DNA from 3 places in the Lysinibacillus sp. ACHW1.5 genome. Region 1 is predicted to be linked to each of the others. Evidence: a T-box and tRNA genes for the amino acid it is inferred to sense, from the RefSeq annotation. Region 1 holds a T-box; the other regions hold tRNA genes.
The links. The T-box of region 1 lies ahead of metG (methionine--tRNA ligase). A T-box ahead of a tRNA ligase gene usually reads a tRNA of that ligase, here a tRNA-Met.
Positions count from the first base shown of each region.

Region 2: it has a tRNA-Met gene. The T-box ahead of metG (methionine--tRNA ligase) is inferred to sense a tRNA for this amino acid. The anticodon was not compared.
Region 3: it has a tRNA-Met gene. The T-box ahead of metG (methionine--tRNA ligase) is inferred to sense a tRNA for this amino acid. The anticodon was not compared.

Region 1 is NZ_CP091777.1:4,205,587-4,212,369, forward strand. It holds gene L6W14_RS21080 (2-isopropylmalate synthase) at 1-1,474, shown strand, start outside; gene metG (methionine--tRNA ligase) at 1,525-3,159, opposite strand; T-box leader at 3,216-3,476, opposite strand; gene L6W14_RS21090 (HAD hydrolase-like protein) at 3,564-4,211, opposite strand; gene fosM (FosM family fosfomycin resistance protein) at 4,227-4,652, opposite strand; gene rsgA (ribosome small subunit-dependent GTPase A) at 4,670-5,740, opposite strand; gene L6W14_RS21105 (type III polyketide synthase) at 6,133-6,783, shown strand, end outside.
Region 2 is NZ_CP091777.1:3,519,473-3,526,255, forward strand. It holds gene L6W14_RS17530 (FecCD family ABC transporter permease) at 1-110, shown strand, start outside; gene L6W14_RS17535 (FecCD family ABC transporter permease) at 110-1,165, shown strand; gene L6W14_RS17540 (ABC transporter ATP-binding protein) at 1,181-1,975, shown strand; tRNA gene L6W14_RS17545 (tRNA-Glu) at 2,115-2,186, opposite strand; tRNA gene L6W14_RS17550 (tRNA-Ser) at 2,189-2,279, opposite strand; tRNA gene L6W14_RS17555 (tRNA-Asn) at 2,291-2,367, opposite strand; tRNA gene L6W14_RS17560 (tRNA-Ile) at 2,372-2,448, opposite strand; tRNA gene L6W14_RS17565 (tRNA-Gly) at 2,450-2,523, opposite strand; tRNA gene L6W14_RS17570 (tRNA-Phe) at 2,529-2,604, opposite strand; tRNA gene L6W14_RS17575 (tRNA-Asp) at 2,663-2,738, opposite strand; tRNA gene L6W14_RS17580 (tRNA-Met) at 2,742-2,816, opposite strand; tRNA gene L6W14_RS17585 (tRNA-Ser) at 2,870-2,962, opposite strand; tRNA gene L6W14_RS17590 (tRNA-Ile) at 2,978-3,054, opposite strand; tRNA gene L6W14_RS17595 (tRNA-Met) at 3,062-3,135, opposite strand; tRNA gene L6W14_RS17600 (tRNA-Ala) at 3,164-3,239, opposite strand; tRNA gene L6W14_RS17605 (tRNA-Pro) at 3,255-3,331, opposite strand; tRNA gene L6W14_RS17610 (tRNA-Arg) at 3,341-3,417, opposite strand; tRNA gene L6W14_RS17615 (tRNA-Leu) at 3,426-3,514, opposite strand; tRNA gene L6W14_RS17620 (tRNA-Gly) at 3,520-3,594, opposite strand; tRNA gene L6W14_RS17625 (tRNA-Leu) at 3,631-3,715, opposite strand; tRNA gene L6W14_RS17630 (tRNA-Lys) at 3,733-3,808, opposite strand; tRNA gene L6W14_RS17635 (tRNA-Thr) at 3,816-3,891, opposite strand; tRNA gene L6W14_RS17640 (tRNA-Val) at 3,895-3,970, opposite strand; rRNA gene rrf (5S ribosomal RNA) at 3,981-4,096, opposite strand; gene L6W14_RS17650 (cysteine desulfurase family protein) at 4,375-5,445, opposite strand; gene nadB (L-aspartate oxidase) at 5,546-6,783, shown strand, end outside.
Region 3 is NZ_CP091777.1:3,527,528-3,534,310, reverse strand. It holds rRNA gene L6W14_RS17780 (23S ribosomal RNA) at 138-3,065, shown strand; rRNA gene rrf (5S ribosomal RNA) at 3,179-3,294, shown strand; tRNA gene L6W14_RS17770 (tRNA-Val) at 3,305-3,380, shown strand; tRNA gene L6W14_RS17765 (tRNA-Thr) at 3,384-3,459, shown strand; tRNA gene L6W14_RS17760 (tRNA-Lys) at 3,467-3,542, shown strand; tRNA gene L6W14_RS17755 (tRNA-Leu) at 3,560-3,644, shown strand; tRNA gene L6W14_RS17750 (tRNA-Gly) at 3,681-3,755, shown strand; tRNA gene L6W14_RS17745 (tRNA-Leu) at 3,761-3,849, shown strand; tRNA gene L6W14_RS17740 (tRNA-Arg) at 3,858-3,934, shown strand; tRNA gene L6W14_RS17735 (tRNA-Pro) at 3,944-4,020, shown strand; tRNA gene L6W14_RS17730 (tRNA-Ala) at 4,036-4,111, shown strand; tRNA gene L6W14_RS17725 (tRNA-Met) at 4,140-4,213, shown strand; tRNA gene L6W14_RS17720 (tRNA-Ile) at 4,221-4,297, shown strand; tRNA gene L6W14_RS17715 (tRNA-Ser) at 4,313-4,405, shown strand; tRNA gene L6W14_RS17710 (tRNA-Met) at 4,459-4,533, shown strand; tRNA gene L6W14_RS17705 (tRNA-Asp) at 4,537-4,612, shown strand; tRNA gene L6W14_RS17700 (tRNA-Phe) at 4,671-4,746, shown strand; tRNA gene L6W14_RS17695 (tRNA-Gly) at 4,752-4,825, shown strand; tRNA gene L6W14_RS17690 (tRNA-Ile) at 4,827-4,903, shown strand; tRNA gene L6W14_RS17685 (tRNA-Asn) at 4,908-4,984, shown strand; tRNA gene L6W14_RS17680 (tRNA-Ser) at 4,996-5,086, shown strand; tRNA gene L6W14_RS17675 (tRNA-Glu) at 5,089-5,160, shown strand; gene L6W14_RS17670 (VOC family protein) at 5,220-5,636, opposite strand; gene nadA (quinolinate synthase NadA) at 5,800-6,783, opposite strand, start outside.

The sequences.
Region 1 (6,783 bases):
GCAGCTGAAAAAATTAGGTGTCGATATTATTGAGGCTGGATTCCCCGCTTCCTCTCAAGGTGATTTTGATGCCGTCAAAGCTGTAGCTGAAAAGGTTGGCAATACAAACGACATTATGATTACAGCATTAGCACGTGCAGTAAAGGCTGACATCGATGCTGTCTATAACGCTGTGAAATATGCTCAAAACCCAATGATTCACATGGTACTTGGCACATCTGATATTCATGTGGAGAAAAAATTCAGCAAGTCAAAAGATCAAATTTTACAAATTGGCGTGGATGCTGTGAAATACGCTAAAACATTATTGCCGCAAGTTCAATATTCCACAGAGGATGCCTCTCGTTCTGACTTTGAATATCTTTGGAAAACAATTGAAGCTGTTATGAGAGCTGGCGCAACGATGATTAACGTTCCTGATACGGTTGGCTTTGCAGAGCCAGAGGAATTTGGCGAAATGATTTTTAAATTAAATGACCGTATGAAAAACTTAGATGATAGCGTTCTTTTAAGCGTTCATTGTCACAATGATCTTGGCATGGCAACGGCTAATACGCTAGCTGCAATTAAAAATGGTGCAGATAAGGTAGAGTGTACAATCAATGGTATCGGTGAACGCGCAGGTAATGCTGCATTAGAAGAAGTTGTCATGGCACTTAAAACTCGTAGCTCCGTCTACAATGCAGAAACACGTATTAATACAAAAGAAATTATGAATACTTCACGTCTTGTTTCTAGCTTTATGGGCTTAGATGTACAGGTCAATAAAGCCATTACAGGAGATAATGCATTTGCCCATTCTTCTGGTATTCACCAGGATGGTTTGTTAAAATCTCGCGATGCTTATGAAATCGTCCATCCTGAGGATGTAGGTCTTGATGATATGGAGCTAGTACTAACAGCTCGATCTGGCCGCCATGCAGTGAAAAATGCTCTTGAAAAATTAGGTTTTACTAATCTTTCAACAGAGGAATTTGAAGGTATTTTCGAAGGATTCTTAAAGCTAGCCGATGCGAAGAAAGAAGTATATGATCACGATTTATATGTTATTGTTGAAAGCTATTATGAAAAACATGATGCCAATAATAAAAATGCTACACATTATAGTGAGCAATTCTTTGATTTTGATGATCTACAAGTCGTCAGCAATACAAGCTTCCCTTCAGCAAGTGTTAAGGTTCGAAAAGGCGGCGAAGTATTTAAAGCTAGTGCAGTAGGCTCTGGTCCAATTGATGCCCTCTATTCAGCCATTGCAGAAATTACAAATATGGATGTAAAACTAGTGGAATATAATATCAATAGTGTTTCACGAGGCAAAGAGGCTTTAGGTAAAGTAAAAATTACGATTGAGCATGAAGGTGAAAAGTATATTGCAAAAGCAGCAGATACAGATATTCTTAAGGCAAGTGCATTAGCCTATATTAATGCGATTAATAGCATTGTAGTGACAAAATTAACACCTGTTATGAATTAAATGAAAATAGCAAAGCAGTATGGCTCTTGCGCCATACTGCTTTTTCAATCCTAGTGACTATCCCTAACTAGTTTTTGATATTCCTCATCGATTCGTTCGATATCAAGACGTTCAAATAATGGTGTCACCTCTCGAATGACTTTAGGGAGATCTACCTGCTCATGCCACATCATTTCATTTATACCTAACATATTTCTTACTTTCTTTGCTGAAAACGGTAAGAAAGGATGCAGCAGCTGTCCTAAATTCGCAATGATATAGACGCAAGTTGCTAATGTACGATTACCTGCCTCTACGTTTTCTTTTACCTGTAGCCATGGCTGTTGTTCATCAAAATAACGATTAGCACCGCGAATATACTCAAAAATGGATTCTAACGCCTGCTTGAAATGACCACCTTCGATAAGAACACCCGCTTCATTAAACAATTGTACGGTTTGTTTTCGAATGTCACTATCCACCTCCGCTTGTGGCACCTGACAAGCAAATGATTTCTCAATAAACTTCAATGTACGGTTTACAAAATTGCCATAGGCTCCGAGTAGTTCGCCATTATGGCTATAAATAAATTCCCGCCATGAAAAATCAGTATCACGATTTTCTGGCGCATTCATCGTTAAGAAGTAACGAATAGAGTCCGCATCATAACGGCTTAAAATATAAGGAACCCATACAGCCCAATTCTGACTAGTAGATAATTTGCGTTTTTCTAATGTTAAATACTCATTAGATACGATATGGGTAGGCAATGCCTTGGATCCAATTCCCATTAAAATGGCTGGCCAAATAACTGTATGGAATGGAATATTATCCTTCCCATGTACATAGTATGAAATGGTCTCTTCATTCCATAAATCTTCAATAGCTATTTGATGCTCTTTTGCCCATTCTAAGCTTGCTGTTAAGTACCCTGCTACAGCTTCAATCCATACATATATTTTTTTCCCTTCAAAACCTGGCACTGGAACATCTATGCCATTCGGTAAATCTCTTGTTACTGCTCGGTCGGGAACTCCCTCTGCCAAGTATCGCTCCGTTAACCCTAAAGCATTGTCACGCCAACGTTTCTCGGCTTTCGCTTGTGCTAAATAAGACTCCAACCTTCCTTGAAATTGACTAAAGGTAAAATAAAAGTGCTCAGTTTCCCGAATAACAGGTTCGTTCCCACATATTTTGCAGCGCTTATCAATTAAATCCAATGGGTCTAAAATTTCTGAGCAGTTATCACATTGATCTCCCCTTGCTTTCGCTCCACAATTTGGACAGAGCCCCTCGACAAATCGATCTGGTAGAAATTGTTTATCCGTCTCACAGTAAGCCTGTTCAATTTTCTTCTTGTATAAGAAATTATTAGCCAGTAGCTGTAAGAAAAGGGCCTTAACGGATTCATGGTGGTGCTCCGCATCCGTTCTTGTGTACAAATCATAGGTAAATCCTAAATCATGAAAGCATCTTGTAAACTCCTCATGATAGTGATTAGCTATAGCTTCTGTCGTTGTATTTTCTTGGGCGGCACGAATAGAAATGGGTGTACCATTACAATCACTGCCCGATACATATAAAACCTGCTCACCTTTTTGTCGGTAATATCTAGCCAAAATATCACCTGGTAATAATGCGGCAACATGCCCTAAATGCAAAGAGCCATTTGCATACGGCCAAGCGCCTCCAATAACAATCGTCATTCTAAATTGCTCCCCTCACAGAAAAAATGATAAAAAAAATCGCCCTAATCAAATCTGATTAGGACGAGTATACCCGTGTTACCACCTATATTTACAAATAGCTCACACTATTTGCCTCTATCAGTACGTCTTCACTCAAAAAAGAGATACTGCTGCTGTTGTAACGAGTGCCCATCTCGTCGTAATCTACTGGCTAAAAAGCTTTCGGTACGAAGCTCAAAGGTCATTTTCAAAAGGGTTCATTTACCTCATTTCCACCAACAGAGGCTCTCTATAAAATGCTAATCCAATTTACTTTTCCTTCTCAATGCTTTTTCTATAGGATTGGCATTATTTTACGCCTTCTTGTGAAGAATTGCAATGACTGTTATAAAAGCGTCTTTTTTTTAATTCATTTTCTTGAGTTAATCGAATGTAACCTTTAGCAAATCAGTTAAATCATCAATTACTATATCTGCTTTTTCTAACTCCTTATCTTGTGCAAAGTCAAAGCGAACACCTATTGATAGTAATTGATTGTCATGTGCAGCTTGGATATCCGAAGAACGATCTCCTACCACTGCTCCATAATCAATTTTATTTTCATCTACAACTCTTTTTACCAGATCTGATTTATGCCCACTTGCAATTGCTTGAATGCTATAAATTCCTTTTATAAAACGCTCCAACTGATAGGTTTCGACGATTGCCTGTAAATAGTCAACCTGTCCATTACTCGCTATGTATAACGGATAATTCTCTGACAATGTTGCAAGGGTTTGTTCAGCGTTTGGATACAAAGCACCTTTATGTCCACGTATTTGCTCAATCAGCTTTACATGGAATAATACATTGCTCTCTTCTCGTATCTCTAAAGCATGCATAGGACATAATGTTTCCCACACAACAGGTAAAGGAACCCCCATTATTTCTCTATATTTTTCTATAGGTGTTTCTCCCTGCCACAAGCCGTTTGTCCGCAGCACATCAAATGTTGCATCGAGCGCAGGCTCTAAAATAAGATTGGTTTGAAATAATGTTCCGTCCATATCAAAAATAAACGCTTTATTCATAAAATCTCTCCTTCATTAGTTATCAAAAAACAACATATGCTGCTTTTCTTGCTTATAAAAACTCAAACGATCCTGCAAAGTTCCTGTATGAAATTCAAATTTATGACCATCAGGATCTGTAAAGTAAATCGATTTTTTATCCTTTTCATCTCTTTGCCGACCTGCTAAAATATTGACCTTTAGCTGCACCAATCTGTCATACATATTATCAAAGTCATCCTCAGCGATTGTGAAGGCAATGTGTGTATAGGAATGATGGATGTCATTACGGGGTATATCCTTTTCTACATTAAGAGCTAGCCACAGCCCATTTACATCAAAATAGGCTGTGCTGTTCCCCTTTACTAGCAACTTGGCATCAAATACTCTTTCATAAAAAGTGATGGATTCCTCTAAATTAGAAACTGAAAACAATAAATGATTGATGTTTTGAATTGTCATGGTTGTGCTCCTATTGATTATTTCTTCCCCTTTTTCATTCCCTTGGCTATTTGCTTCCACTTGCGCTGCTCCTCAAGTTTTGCTTGCGTATTTGTTTTGCGCTCCATATAAGCCAATTCTCTTTGCAGCTTAAAATAGCTTTGTAGACGATATTGGTCCAAGTCTCCATCTACTATAGCTTGCTGGACAGCACAATAAGGCTCTTTTTGATGTGTACAATCACGATAACGACAAGCTGTTGCTAGTTCCTCAATATCTTGAAAGCTAGAAGCTAAACTATCCCCTTGATCCCACAATTGAAGCTCACGCATTCCTGGCGTATCAATTAGACAGCCACCAGCAGGCAATACTACTAGCTCTCGATGGGTTGTTGTATGTCGTCCCTTGGCATCATCCTCACGTATACCCGCTACCTTCATTAGTATCTCACCACATAAAGCATTTGTTAATGTGGATTTCCCTGCTCCAGAAGACCCCAATAGTGCCCCCGTGACCCCCTCTGTGAATAACGTCTGAATTTCCTTTAGACCTTCTCCCGATAGAGCACTCGTTACAAAGATATCCACACCAAAGGCTACAGACTCCACTTCTTGTACTAAGCTCGAAACATCCTCGCATAAATCAGCTTTTGTCAGGACAATAATGGGCTTTGCCCCTGAATCCCAAGCAGCCACTAAATATCTCTCCAAACGTCGAATATTAAAATCTGCGTTCAAGCTCATAACAAGTAACACAATATCGACATTTGATGCGACAATCTGTTCTTGAATTTCCGTTCCTGCAACTTTACGTGAAAATACGGATTTTCGTTGGAATAGCTGATGAATAATTGCTCGTTCCTCTCCGGGCATTTTCTCCACTAGCACCCAATCACCAACTGCTGGATAGTCCTCCCTCGCTAAAGATGTATACGCATAATGACCAGCAATTGTCGCAAGCCATTCTCCCTCTTCAGCTAACACCCGATAAGAATGCTTATGCTCTAAAGTAACCCTTGCAGGCACACAATTTTTTAATTTAGCCTGTTTTTTCATTTCTATCATTTGCTCTTCAAAATATGTTGTAAAACCTAATGTTGTTAAATTCAATTTATTTTCCTCCTAAACGTATGATGCCTCAGCGAAAATAGTTGTCATCCGCAAGAGGCCCTATCGCAATTCACCTTTTGGAACTACAATAAAAAACCTTGTAGCTGCAATTCGGCAGTTACAAGGTTTCACAGGCACGTTTAAAAGATACACAAATACCCCAAGTTATGGCACGGCGTCACTTTGTATATTTTAGGCGTGTGAAATTGAACAAACCGGATTGCAGTTCGCTAATTACAGATCTATTCATCATGTCACATCACCTACTTTCCATTTAGTTGTTATCAATATAGCTAAATTTTCAGAAATTGTCAATTACAATATTATAAGCATTTATTCCAATCTTCCACGCATACAATGAACAAAACCATTAAATGCGAGGAGATGTTGGATTGCCTAAAATCATTTCAATTAGCACATATCAACCACCTTACACATTACAGCAAGATAACGCAGAGGAACTAACGAAAGAGCTTTTTTATGCAAAAATTCCAAAACTAGAGCGCTACTTAAAGGTTTTTGAAAATGGTGGCATCGACACACGCCATTTTTGTGTGCCAGCTGAATGGCATCGTACGAATCACTCCTTTGAAGAACGTAATAATTTATATATTGAGTTAGCTACACAATACAGTGTAAGTGTCATTCAAGCATGTTTAGCTAATTCAGCTTTTTTATCCTCATCTATTCCTACTGAGGACATCGATGCCATCATTTTTGTTAGCAGTACAGGAATTTCAACACCTAGCATTGACGCACGTGTTATGAACAAGCTTCCCTTTTCAGATCGACTTAAACGCATTCCTCTATGGGGTCTTGGTTGTGCAGGAGGAGCCGCTGGTATAAGCAGAGCCTATGATTTTTGTAAAGCCCATCCACATGCAAAGGTACTTGTCGTTTGTGTCGAGTTATGTAGCCTCACTTTTCAGCCAAATGATTTTTCTAAAAGTAATTTAATTGGTGCTTCCCTTTTTGCCGATGGTGCAGCATGCATACTTGTTTGTGGGGATGAAGTAGCTATCGCAACAAAAAGGCCAACCCCT
Region 2 (6,783 bases), 690 kb from region 1:
TTGCGGCTCGTTATATTATCATGCCACAAGAAGTTCCAGTAGGCGTCATGACTGCTATGATTGGCACACCATTCTTTATTTACCTTGCGCGAAAAGGTGGAAAAAAATAATGAAACATGTAAAAACAATTCGTTTACTTCAACAAAAAATTTCATTTTTAATAGATGTACAAGCTATAAAAAAATTAACAGTGATTTGCATACTAACTCTTGCCGTGTTCTTTCTTAGTGCATCATTTGGTGATTCATTCATCAATCCATTTAAAGTTTTACAAGCTTTTTTTGGTTACGGCTCAGATTTTGATCAACTGATTATTATTGATTTTCGAATGCCTCGAATTTTCATGGCCTTGTTTGCTGGAATGGCGTTAGCCGTCGCAGGTGCAGTTTTACAAGGAATCATTAAAAATCCACTTGCCTCACCTGATATAATCGGCATATCTGCTGGTGGTGGGGCAGCGGTTGTTGGTTTCTTAGCCATTTTCAGTGATTCTAATCACTCTTTAACAGTTAGTATAGAGTGGTTGCCATTAGCAGGATTCATAGGTGCTACTATCGTCGGATGTATAGTCTACCTATTTGCTTGGAAAGATGGTGTCACACCAAATCGTCTTGTCTTAATCGGTATTAGCGTGTCGGCATTCATGCAAGCAATTACTACAATGTTAATGATTATCGGCCCAATTTATCAAGCAAGTGAAGCGAATAAATGGATTACGGGTAGTGTCAAAAGTTCGGATTGGGATCAAGTACAAATCGTTGTTCCATTGATTATTGTACTTCTACTTATAACCTTTTTTATTACTCGGCAGTTAAATGTTCAAGAATTAGGTGATGATACAGCATCAAGCCTAGGGCAGCCTGTTCAAAAAACACGCCTTTACTTAATTCTATTATGTTCCAGTTTAGTAGCGAGTGCCATAGCATTTGCTGGTGCTATTGGGTTTGTAGGATTAATGGCTCCTCATATTGCACGACGCATTGTTGGTTCATCGTTCGGTGTACTTATTCCAGCATCCGCTGCAATTGGTGCATTGCTTGTAATGGTTGCAGATATTATAGGTCGTACAGCATTTAGCCCATTAGAAGTACCCGCAGGCGTCTTTACTGCTGCTATCGGTGCTCCTTACTTTATCTATTTATTATTTAGAAACCCTAAAAAATAAAGGAGTCTATACTACATGACTGAATCTTTATTAACCAAATCCCTAACATTAAGTTATGGTGATTTTAATATTATCGAAGATCTCAATTTATCTATTCCTTTGAATGAAATTACTGTATTAATCGGAGCGAATGGCTGTGGAAAATCCACACTCTTACGCTCCATTGCTCGATTATTAAAACCTAAAAAAGGCTCCGTTTTATTAGACGGTGAGGATATTTTTAAATTATCAACAAAACAAGTGGCTAAAAACCTCTCTATTCTTCCTCAATCTCCTGTTGCACCAGAAGGGTTAACTGTCCTACAACTTGTGAAACAAGGTCGCTATCCTTACCAGAGTTGGCGACAACAGTGGACTGAAAAGGATGAAGAAATCGTTTTAAACGCTTTAAAAGCTACAGGCACTGAGCATTTACAAGATAGACCAGTAGATGAGCTATCAGGAGGACAACGTCAACGTGCTTGGATAGCTATGACGCTTGCTCAAGATACAGATATCATTCTTTTAGACGAGCCTACGACATACTTAGATTTAACTCATCAAATAGACGTTTTAGATTTACTATACGAATTGAACCAACAGCAAAAGCGAACTATTATTATGGTCCTACATGATATTAATCTTGCTTGTCGCTATGCCGATCATATTATTACAGTGCGTGACCGTGGTGTCTATCGTCAAGGGAAACCAGAAGAAATTATGACCACTGATTTAGTTAATCATGTGTTTGACCTTGATTGCCAAATGACGACAGATCCAATCTTTGGTACACCTCTTTGCATCCCATATGGAAAAGGACGAAAAATTTAATCACTATTTTAAAAAAAAACAAGCCTACACAGTTTAATCATTCTGTGTAGGCTTTCATTTATTATAGCTAAGTTATAAATCTAAATATCAAGTAAATTAAAAAGTGCAGTAGATGTAAATTCATCTACTGCACTTAGTATGACCCGTACGGGATTCGAACCCGTGTTACCGCCGTGAAAGGGCGGTGTCTTAACCACTTGACCAACGGGCCCATGGCGGAGAAGGAGGGATTTGAACCCTCGCGCCGGTTACCCGACCTACACCCTTAGCAGGGGCGCCTCTTCAGCCTCTTGAGTACTTCCCCAAAATAAAAAATGGCTCCGAAGGCAGGACTCGAACCTGCGACAACCTGATTAACAGTCAGGTGCTACTACCAACTGAGCTACTTCGGAATAATGGTGGGCCTAAATGGACTCGAACCATCGACCTCACGCTTATCAGGCGTGCGCTCTAACCAGCTGAGCTATAGGCCCTTGGAGCGGGTGATGGGAATCGAACCCACGACATCAGCTTGGAAGGCTGAGGTTTTACCATTAAACTACACCCGCATAAATGGTGGGTCAGGACGGAATCGAACCGCCGACACTTAGAGCTTCAATCTAATGCTCTACCAACTGAGCTACTGACCCATTTCGTCCATGCTAAGCTTTCTCACTCTTTTGCTTCTCATGACTTTTATTTTAAAAATGGCGGTCCCGACCGGGATCGAACCGGCGATCTCCTGCGTGACAGGCAGGCATGTTAACCGCTACACCACGGGACCTTTTGGTTGCGGGGGCCGGATTTGAACCAACGACCTTCGGGTTATGAGCCCGACGAGCTACCACTGCTCCACCCCGCGATAATTTTATGTTGTTTCGAGTTTTTAAAGCACCATTTATAAAAATTTAAAACTGGAGGAGGTAGAGGGATTCGAACCCCCGCGCGGTGTTACCCGCCTGTCGGTTTTCAAGACCGATCCCTTCAGCCAGACTTGGGTATACCTCCGTTACAATATATAAATGGTGGACCTTGCAGGACTCGAACCTGCGACCGGACGGTTATGAGCCGTCTGCTCTAACCAACTGAGCTAAAGGTCCTTTAAGATGGCGGCAGAGGGGATCGAACCCCCGACCTTACGGGTATGAACCGTACGCTCTAGCCAGCTGAGCTACGCCGCCAGGATCTTTATACTGGTTAATTTACTTATGGTGGAGCCTAGCGGGATCGAACCGCTGACCTCCTGCGTGCAAGGCAGGCGCTCTCCCAGCTGAGCTAAGGCCCCATAATTTTTTGGAAATGGTCGGGAAGACAGGATTCGAACCTGCGACCCCTTGGTCCCAAACCAAGTGCTCTACCAAGCTGAGCTACTTCCCGTTGTTCTTATGGCGCGCCCGACAGGAGTCGAACCCATAACCTTCTGATCCGTAGTCAGACGCTCTATCCAATTGAGCTACGGGCGCATTTAAAATGGTGCCGAGGACCGGAATCGAACCGGTACGGTAGTCACCTACCGCAGGATTTTAAGTCCTGTGCGTCTGCCAGTTCCGCCACCCCGGCACATTTGGAGCGGAAGACGAGGTTCGAACTCGCGACCCCCACCTTGGCAAGGTGGTGTTCTACCACTGAACTACTTCCGCATGTGCATAAGCTTTTTTATCTGGCAATGAAAATAATGGTGCGGGTGAAGGGAGTCGAACCCCCACGCCTTGCGGCGCTAGATCCTAAGTCTAGTGCGTCTGCCAATTCCGCCACACCCGCTTATTATTATTTAAAAATGGTGAGCCATGAAGGACTCGAACCTTCGACCCTCTGATTAAAAGTCAGATGCTCTACCAACTGAGCTAATGGCTCGAAAAAATGGTGCCGGCTATAGGAATCGAACCCACGACCTACTGATTACAAGTCAGTTGCTCTACCTGCTGAGCTAAACCGGCATATGGTGGAGGATGACGGGCTCGAACCGCCGACCCTCTGCTTGTAAGGCAGATGCTCTCCCAGCTGAGCTAATCCTCCTGGGTATTATGCCTAGCGACGTCCTACTCTCACAGGGGGAAGCCCCCAACTACCATCGGCGCTAAAGAGCTTAACTTCCGTGTTCGGTATGGGAACGGGTGTGACCTCTTTGCCATCATCACTAGACTTTGTTATGTATCTTGTTTTGAAGTTGTTTACCTGTCCTTCAAGACAAGAATTATTGTATAACGTTTTCTAACATTGTGCAATACTTTTTTATAAAAAAAAGAAATTATTACTTTTTAAAGATATTTTTGTTAAGTAAGAGAAAATATTGCCCTGCAAAATATTATAGCAATTGTTGGTTCAAAAGAAAACAATTATTTTATTTGGCCGATATTATTAGCTTATAATCTATTTCAATACAAGTGAAGAATATAGATAATCCTTCACTCGTCTATTCATTAAATATTTGAAAGCTCTATTTTTAATTTTACAATATCCTCAAGTGTAGTGGCGGGACCAAAAGATATTCTAAAAAATTGGCGTGCCGCTTCCAAAGAGAATCCCATTGATAGAATAGCCTTTGTTCCCGATTTACTACGAATATCACATGCACTACCTGTAGAGATACAGATTCCCGCCTCATTTAACTTTAAAAGAACATATTGCCCCTCTACTTTTTCCATCATTACCCCACAAATATTAGGTAGTTGCTGTTTACACTCAACGAGCTGACATTTTTCAGGTAAATTATTTTCAAAATAATTTCTTAGCGTTTCATAATGTTGCAATTCATATTGATAGTTTTCAATTGCCGCGGCAAAGGCCACGATTGCAGGAGTATCTAATGTCCCCCCTCTAAGACCCCTCTCATGTGTCAAACCCGGTGTTAATGCAGGTACTCTGATTGCAGGGTTCAGATATATAGCACCACAGCCCTTTGGTCCGCCTATTTTATGAGCCGAGATGGTAATCGCATCTGCCCCTTTTGGTATAGCTAGTTTGCCAAATGATTGTACACAATCAACATGACAGAATATATTTGATTTTCTTGCCATCTTTACGATTTTCTCTACAGGCTGGATTGAACCAATTTCAGAATTGACATGTTGAATGGTAATCAAAGCAGTCTCTTCCCGGATTGCTTGTTGCAATTGCCCCAGATCCACACAACCATCCTTCTGCAAAGGTAATTTTGTTACAGTAAAGCCCTTTTTCTCAAGTGTATTCAAAGCCGCATGCACTGACGTATGCTCAGCTTGAGATGAAATAATGTGTTTTCCTTTTTTTGAGGCTAGCGCTAACGACAAGATGGCTATGAGATTTCCTTCTGTTCCACTACCCGTAAAAATTACGCCATCACTAGTTACACCTAGGGCTTGGGCTACAACCTCCCTTGATTGCTGGACAAAATAAAAAGCTTGTCCCCCTAAATCATGCAAACTCGCACTATTTCCATAATACCGTTGTGCCACCTCTACATATGCCTCAAGAGATTCCCTCATCATAGGTGATGTTGCAGCATAATCCATATAAATCATCGTCTTCTTCCTCTCTTGTTCATCAGGTCTTGTTTTCTTTTATATTTTATGTAAAGATAAGTGTCAAGACAACTGTAAAGAAGGTATAACGATGGATGTAAAGACAGACATCCTTATAATTGGTAGTGGTATTGCTGCACTTCAGGCTGCTTTAGTGCTTGAAAAACATTTTCAAATACAAATTGTTACAAAATCATCTGTATATATGAGTAGTTCTTATCGTGCACAAGGTGGGATTGCTGCTGTTACCAGTGAGGAGGATCATATTCAACATCATATTGCTGATACATTGAAAGCTGGAGAGTATCATCATGAGAAAAGGCATGTTAAAACACTTATAAAAGATGGCACTGAGATTATGCAAAACTATCTAAAGGATGGCCTCCCTGTTGATCGGCAGGTCGATGGAAAACCTGTTTTAGGACTTGAAGGAGCACATAGTCATCATCGTATTCTACATGCAGGTGGTGATCGTACTGGTCAGATTTTCATAGATTACTTGCTTCATAAACTTTCGCCCAAAACAAAGATCAATTGCTATGAAATGGCTTATGAGCTTTTACGGAATACAGATGGTGACTGTGTAGGAGTACTAACTAAAGGAGAAAAAGGTACAAAACGTTATTTGGCTCATCATGTTATTTTAGCGACAGGTGGCGCAGGTGCCCTTTATTCAAGTACATCTAATTTTCCAACTAATACAGGGGATGGGATCGCATTAGCATTTCGGGCAGGCGCTGCCATTAGTGATATGGAATTTATGCAATTTCACCCGAGTCTTCTGTGGTGTAAAAATGAAGCAAAGGGATTAGTTTCTGAAGCTGTCAGAGGGGCTGGTGGTATTTTTGTTAATGCCCAGCATCAGCCCATTATGACAGGTTTACATGCTCAACTTGACTTAGCACCAAGACATATTACTGCACTTGCCCTATTTACAAAACGTGCAGCGGGTGAAGAAACGTTTATTGATATCACTAACATTCAAGACTTTGAAGTAAAGTTTCCAACAATTGCTCAGCTGTGCCATGTTCACCGCGTTCATTTACAAGATGGTCTAATCCCCGTGGCTCCAGGAAGTCATTTCTTGATGGGTGGTGTTATTGCTGATGACAAAGGAAGAACTACGATACCGAACTTATATGCAGTCGGTGAGGTTGCCTGTACAGGCGTACATGGTGCGAATCGTTTAGCAAGTAACTCCCTATTGGAAGGTATTACATTTGGTCAAAAAATGGCGCAGTTCATTATTCAAAAAGGGTGTCATCAAAAAAACTTTTTACTGGAAAAGCATCAATGTGCTGATAAAATGCCACCTTTATTTAGCAAACC
Region 3 (6,783 bases), 680 kb from region 1:
CGTTTTGCGTTCAGTTTTGAAGGTTCATTCTTCTGAATGAAACACTTCAAAACTTGTTCTTTGAAAACTGGATAAAACGACATTGAAATTGTAACAAACACATTTATTTTTTAAGTTTTTTATAGGCTTAATAACTTGGTTAAGTTATTAAGGGCGCACGGCGAATGCCTTGGCACTAGGAGCCGAAGAAGGACGGCACTAACACCGATATGCTTCGGGGAGCTGTAAGTGAGCTTTGATCCGGAGATTTCCGAATGGGGGAACCCACTACGTTTAATCGCGTAGTATCTTGACGTGAATACATAGCGTCTTGAAGGCAGACCCAGGGAACTGAAACATCTAAGTACCTGGAGGAAGAGAAAGAAAAATCGATTCCCTGAGTAGCGGCGAGCGAAACGGGAAGAGCCCAAACCAAGAGGCTTGCCTCTTGGGGTTGTAGGACACTCTATACGGAGTTACAAAAGAGCGAGTTAGATGAAGCGACTTGGAAAGGTCCGCCAGAGCAGGTAAAAGCCCTGTAGTCGAAAGTTCGTTCTCTCCTGAGTGGATCCTGAGTACGGCGGAACACGTGAAATTCCGTCGGAATCCGGGAGGACCATCTCCCAAGGCTAAATACTACCTAGTGACCGATAGTGAACCAGTACCGTGAGGGAAAGGTGAAAAGCACCCCGGAAGGGGAGTGAAAGAGATCCTGAAACCGTGTGCCTACAAGTAGTTAGAGCCCGTTAATGGGTGATAGCGTGCCTTTTGTAGAATGAACCGGCGAGTTACGATTACGTGCGAGGTTAAGCTTTAGAAGGCGGAGCCGCAGCGAAAGCGAGTCTGAATAGGGCGAAGTAGTACGTGGTCGTAGACCCGAAACCAGGTGATCTACCCATGTCCAGGGTGAAGGTGAGGTAACACTTACTGGAGGCCCGAACCCACGCACGTTGAAAAGTGCGGGGATGAGGTGTGGGTAGCGGAGAAATTCCAATCGAACTTGGAGATAGCTGGTTCTCTCCGAAATAGCTTTAGGGCTAGCCTCGTGATGAGAATACTGGAGGTAGAGCACTGTTTGGACTAGGGGGCCATCCCGGTTTACCGAATTCAGACAAACTCCGAATGCCAGATATTTATACACGGGAGTCAGACTGCGAGTGATAAGATCCGTAGTCAAAAGGGAAACAGCCCAGACCACCAGCTAAGGTCCCAAAGTAATCGTTAAGTGGAAAAGGATGTGGCGTTGCACAGACAACCAGGATGTTGGCTTAGAAGCAGCCATCATTTAAAGAGTGCGTAATAGCTCACTGGTCGAGTGACGCTGCGCCGAAAATGTATCGGGGCTAAACGATTCACCGAAGCTGTGGATTGACATCTACGATGTCAGTGGTAGGAGAGCGTTCTAAGTGCGTTGAAGTCAGATCGGAAGGACTGGTGGAGCGCTTAGAAGTGAGAATGCCGGTATGAGTAGCGAAAGACGGGTGAGAATCCCGTCCACCGTATGACTAAGGTTTCCTGAGGAAGGCTCGTCCGCTCAGGGTTAGTCGGGACCTAAGCCGAGGCCGATAGGCGTAGGCGATGGACAACAGGTTGATATTCCTGTACCACCTCCTCACCGTTTGAGAAATGGGGGGACGCAGTAGGATAGGGTAAGCGCGCCGTTGGTTGTGCGCGTCCAAGCAGTAAGGCGTGTGTGTAGGCAAATCCGCACACTGTAACGTTGAGCTGTGATGGCGAGTCCGTATGGACGAAGTTCCTGATTTCACACTGCCAAGAAAAGCCTCTATCGAGGTGAGAGGTGCCCGTACCGCAAACCGACACAGGTAGTCGAGGAGAGAATCCTAAGGTGTGCGAGAGAACTCTCGTTAAGGAACTCGGCAAAATGACCCCGTAACTTCGGGAGAAGGGGTGCTCTTGAGCGTGCAAGCGCATGAGAGCCGCAGTGAATAGGCCCAGGCGACTGTTTAGCAAAAACACAGGTCTCTGCAAAACCGTAAGGTGACGTATAGGGGCTGACGCCTGCCCGGTGCTGGAAGGTTAAGAGGAGTGGTTAGCGCAAGCGAAGCTGCGAATTGAAGCCCCAGTAAACGGCGGCCGTAACTATAACGGTCCTAAGGTAGCGAAATTCCTTGTCGGGTAAGTTCCGACCCGCACGAAAGGCGTAACGATCTGGGCACTGTCTCAACGAGAGACTCGGTGAAATTATAGTACCTGTGAAGATGCAGGTTACCCGCGACAGGACGGAAAGACCCCGTGGAGCTTTACTGTAGCCTGATATTGAATTTTGGTACAACTTGTACAGGATAGGTAGGAGCCAGAGATCTCGGAGCGCCAGCTTCGAAGGAGGCGTCGGTGGGATACTACCCTGGTTGTATTGAAATTCTAACCCATGCCCCTTAGCGGGGCAGGAGACAGTGTCAGGCGGACAGTTTGACTGGGGCGGTCGCCTCCTAAAAGGTAACGGAGGCGCCCAAAGGTTCCCTCAGAATGGTTGGAAATCATTCGTAGAGTGTAAAGGCACAAGGGAGCTTGACTGCGAGACCTACAAGTCGAGCAGGGTCGAAAGACGGGCTTAGTGATCCGGTGGTTCCGCATGGAAGGGCCATCGCTCAACGGATAAAAGCTACCCCGGGGATAACAGGCTTATCTCCCCCAAGAGTCCACATCGACGGGGAGGTTTGGCACCTCGATGTCGGCTCATCGCATCCTGGGGCTGTAGTCGGTCCCAAGGGTTGGGCTGTTCGCCCATTAAAGCGGTACGCGAGCTGGGTTCAGAACGTCGTGAGACAGTTCGGTCCCTATCCGTCGTGGGCGTAGGAAATTTGAGAGGAGCTGTCCTTAGTACGAGAGGACCGGGATGGACACACCGCTGGTGTACCAGTTGTCTTGCCAAAGGCATCGCTGGGTAGCTATGTGTGGACGGGATAAGTGCTGAAAGCATCTAAGCATGAAGCCCCCCTCAAGATGAGATTTCCCATTACGCAAGTAAGTAAGATCCCTCAAAGACGATGAGGTAGATAGGTTCGAGGTGGAAGTGTGGTGACACATGGAGCTGACGAATACTAATCGATCGAGGACTTAACCAAAAAAGTTTGAAACATTCAATGCACCGTTTATCCAGTTTTGAAAGAACAAATCTTTCAACAAAAAAGAGAGCTTCAAGACGCAGTAATACGCCGTGTTTTGAAGGTCGAATAAGTCTAGTGATGATGGCAAAGAGGTCACACCCGTTTCCATACCGAACACGGAAGTTAAGCTCTTTAGCGCCGATGGTAGTTGGGGGCTTCCCCCTGTGAGAGTAGGACGTCGCTAGGCATAATACCCAGGAGGATTAGCTCAGCTGGGAGAGCATCTGCCTTACAAGCAGAGGGTCGGCGGTTCGAGCCCGTCATCCTCCACCATATGCCGGTTTAGCTCAGCAGGTAGAGCAACTGACTTGTAATCAGTAGGTCGTGGGTTCGATTCCTATAGCCGGCACCATTTTTTCGAGCCATTAGCTCAGTTGGTAGAGCATCTGACTTTTAATCAGAGGGTCGAAGGTTCGAGTCCTTCATGGCTCACCATTTTTAAATAATAATAAGCGGGTGTGGCGGAATTGGCAGACGCACTAGACTTAGGATCTAGCGCCGCAAGGCGTGGGGGTTCGACTCCCTTCACCCGCACCATTATTTTCATTGCCAGATAAAAAAGCTTATGCACATGCGGAAGTAGTTCAGTGGTAGAACACCACCTTGCCAAGGTGGGGGTCGCGAGTTCGAACCTCGTCTTCCGCTCCAAATGTGCCGGGGTGGCGGAACTGGCAGACGCACAGGACTTAAAATCCTGCGGTAGGTGACTACCGTACCGGTTCGATTCCGGTCCTCGGCACCATTTTAAATGCGCCCGTAGCTCAATTGGATAGAGCGTCTGACTACGGATCAGAAGGTTATGGGTTCGACTCCTGTCGGGCGCGCCATAAGAACAACGGGAAGTAGCTCAGCTTGGTAGAGCACTTGGTTTGGGACCAAGGGGTCGCAGGTTCGAATCCTGTCTTCCCGACCATTTCCAAAAAATTATGGGGCCTTAGCTCAGCTGGGAGAGCGCCTGCCTTGCACGCAGGAGGTCAGCGGTTCGATCCCGCTAGGCTCCACCATAAGTAAATTAACCAGTATAAAGATCCTGGCGGCGTAGCTCAGCTGGCTAGAGCGTACGGTTCATACCCGTAAGGTCGGGGGTTCGATCCCCTCTGCCGCCATCTTAAAGGACCTTTAGCTCAGTTGGTTAGAGCAGACGGCTCATAACCGTCCGGTCGCAGGTTCGAGTCCTGCAAGGTCCACCATTTATATATTGTAACGGAGGTATACCCAAGTCTGGCTGAAGGGATCGGTCTTGAAAACCGACAGGCGGGTAACACCGCGCGGGGGTTCGAATCCCTCTACCTCCTCCAGTTTTAAATTTTTATAAATGGTGCTTTAAAAACTCGAAACAACATAAAATTATCGCGGGGTGGAGCAGTGGTAGCTCGTCGGGCTCATAACCCGAAGGTCGTTGGTTCAAATCCGGCCCCCGCAACCAAAAGGTCCCGTGGTGTAGCGGTTAACATGCCTGCCTGTCACGCAGGAGATCGCCGGTTCGATCCCGGTCGGGACCGCCATTTTTAAAATAAAAGTCATGAGAAGCAAAAGAGTGAGAAAGCTTAGCATGGACGAAATGGGTCAGTAGCTCAGTTGGTAGAGCATTAGATTGAAGCTCTAAGTGTCGGCGGTTCGATTCCGTCCTGACCCACCATTTATGCGGGTGTAGTTTAATGGTAAAACCTCAGCCTTCCAAGCTGATGTCGTGGGTTCGATTCCCATCACCCGCTCCAAGGGCCTATAGCTCAGCTGGTTAGAGCGCACGCCTGATAAGCGTGAGGTCGATGGTTCGAGTCCATTTAGGCCCACCATTATTCCGAAGTAGCTCAGTTGGTAGTAGCACCTGACTGTTAATCAGGTTGTCGCAGGTTCGAGTCCTGCCTTCGGAGCCATTTTTTATTTTGGGGAAGTACTCAAGAGGCTGAAGAGGCGCCCCTGCTAAGGGTGTAGGTCGGGTAACCGGCGCGAGGGTTCAAATCCCTCCTTCTCCGCCATGGGCCCGTTGGTCAAGTGGTTAAGACACCGCCCTTTCACGGCGGTAACACGGGTTCGAATCCCGTACGGGTCATACTAGAAACAGTAGATGCAATTGCATCTACTGTTTTTTGATATTCATAGATACAAAATTTACTCTTGATTCAATGCATTTTCATCCATATAAACTACTTCCCAGATATGTCCATCTACATCCTGAAAACCCCAACCATACATAAATCCGTGATCTTGTGGTTCACTATAAGGTTTACCACCAGAGGCAAGTGCCTTATTCACTAATTGATCTACTTGTTCTCGGTTTTCAGCAGAGAGACATAAGATTGCTTCTGCAGAAGTAGTAGTATCTGTAACTTCTTTCTTACTAAATCCTTTAAATCGTTCTTCAACCATTATTAATACGAAGATATTTTCACTAATAATCATTGAGGCTGTTGTTTCATCACTGAATTGTTGATTGAACGCAAAACCTAATTCCTTAAAAAAACTGATAGATTTGTTTAGATCTTTTACTGGTAAATTGATAAAGATATTTTTCGATTGAAAAGCCATTTAGTATCACCTCCAAATTGACAGTATCATGGAGCATAAAGTCGTGTCAATTATAGCAATACAGGCGAAAATGAAGCCATCAGCACTATTGAAAGTAGGTGTTATGTCAAAAAAAACAGAAAGGTTATATCTTCAACCTTTCTGTTTAAAAAGCTTTAACTATTTATCCTCTGGCTAGCATTCTTTCAAGTGAACTAAGTGCTTCAGAAGTAGTATGTTCATCTACTTGTATACGGTTATGAGGTTGACCCTGATCAATACTTTCTAAGCTCCATAACAAATGTGGAAGGTCAATTCGATTCATTGTTAAACAAGGACAAAAGTTTTCATTTAAGGAGACAATATGTTTATCAGGATGCTGCTTAATAATGCGATTGACAAGGTTCATTTCTGTTCCAATTGCCCATGCAGATCCGCTTGGAGCTCGATTGATTGTATCAATAATGTATTTTGTGGAGCCTGCATCATCAGCCGCTGCTACCACTTCACGGCTGCACTCTGGGTGAACGATAATCCTCATAGTCGGGTGTTCTTTGCGAATAACCTCTGTATGTTGAACAGTAAAACCTTCGTGCACAGAGCAGTGACCCTTCCAAAGAATAACTTGGATATTTTCAAGAGGCTCTTTTGTTTCGAGCATGTTCTTATGTGGATTCCAAACAGCCATATTTTCAAGAGGTATACCTAAATCATAGGCAGTATTTCTTCCTAAATGTTGGTCAGGTAAAAAGAAGATACGCTGTTTTTGGGTAAAAGCCCATTGAACAAGTTCCTTTGCATTCGACGAAGTGACACAAGCACCACCATGTCTTCCAGTAAAGGCTTTAATAGCCGCAGTTGAATTAACATAGGTTAGAGGAATAATCGTATCCCCAAAGAGTTCTTGAAGAATTGGCCATGCTTGTTCAGTTTGATAAATATCTGCCATATCAGCCATTGAACAACCAGCGCGCATATCTGGTAAATAGACATGTTGCTGTTTCGTTGTCAGCATATCAGCAGTCTCTGCCATAAAATGTACACCGCAAAATACGATGTGTTCAGCTTCCTTATTTGCTGCGGATAATTGCGCTAACTGTAAAGAATCCCCAGTTGCATCTGCAAATTGAATGACTTCATCTTTTTGATAATGGTGGCCAGGAATAAA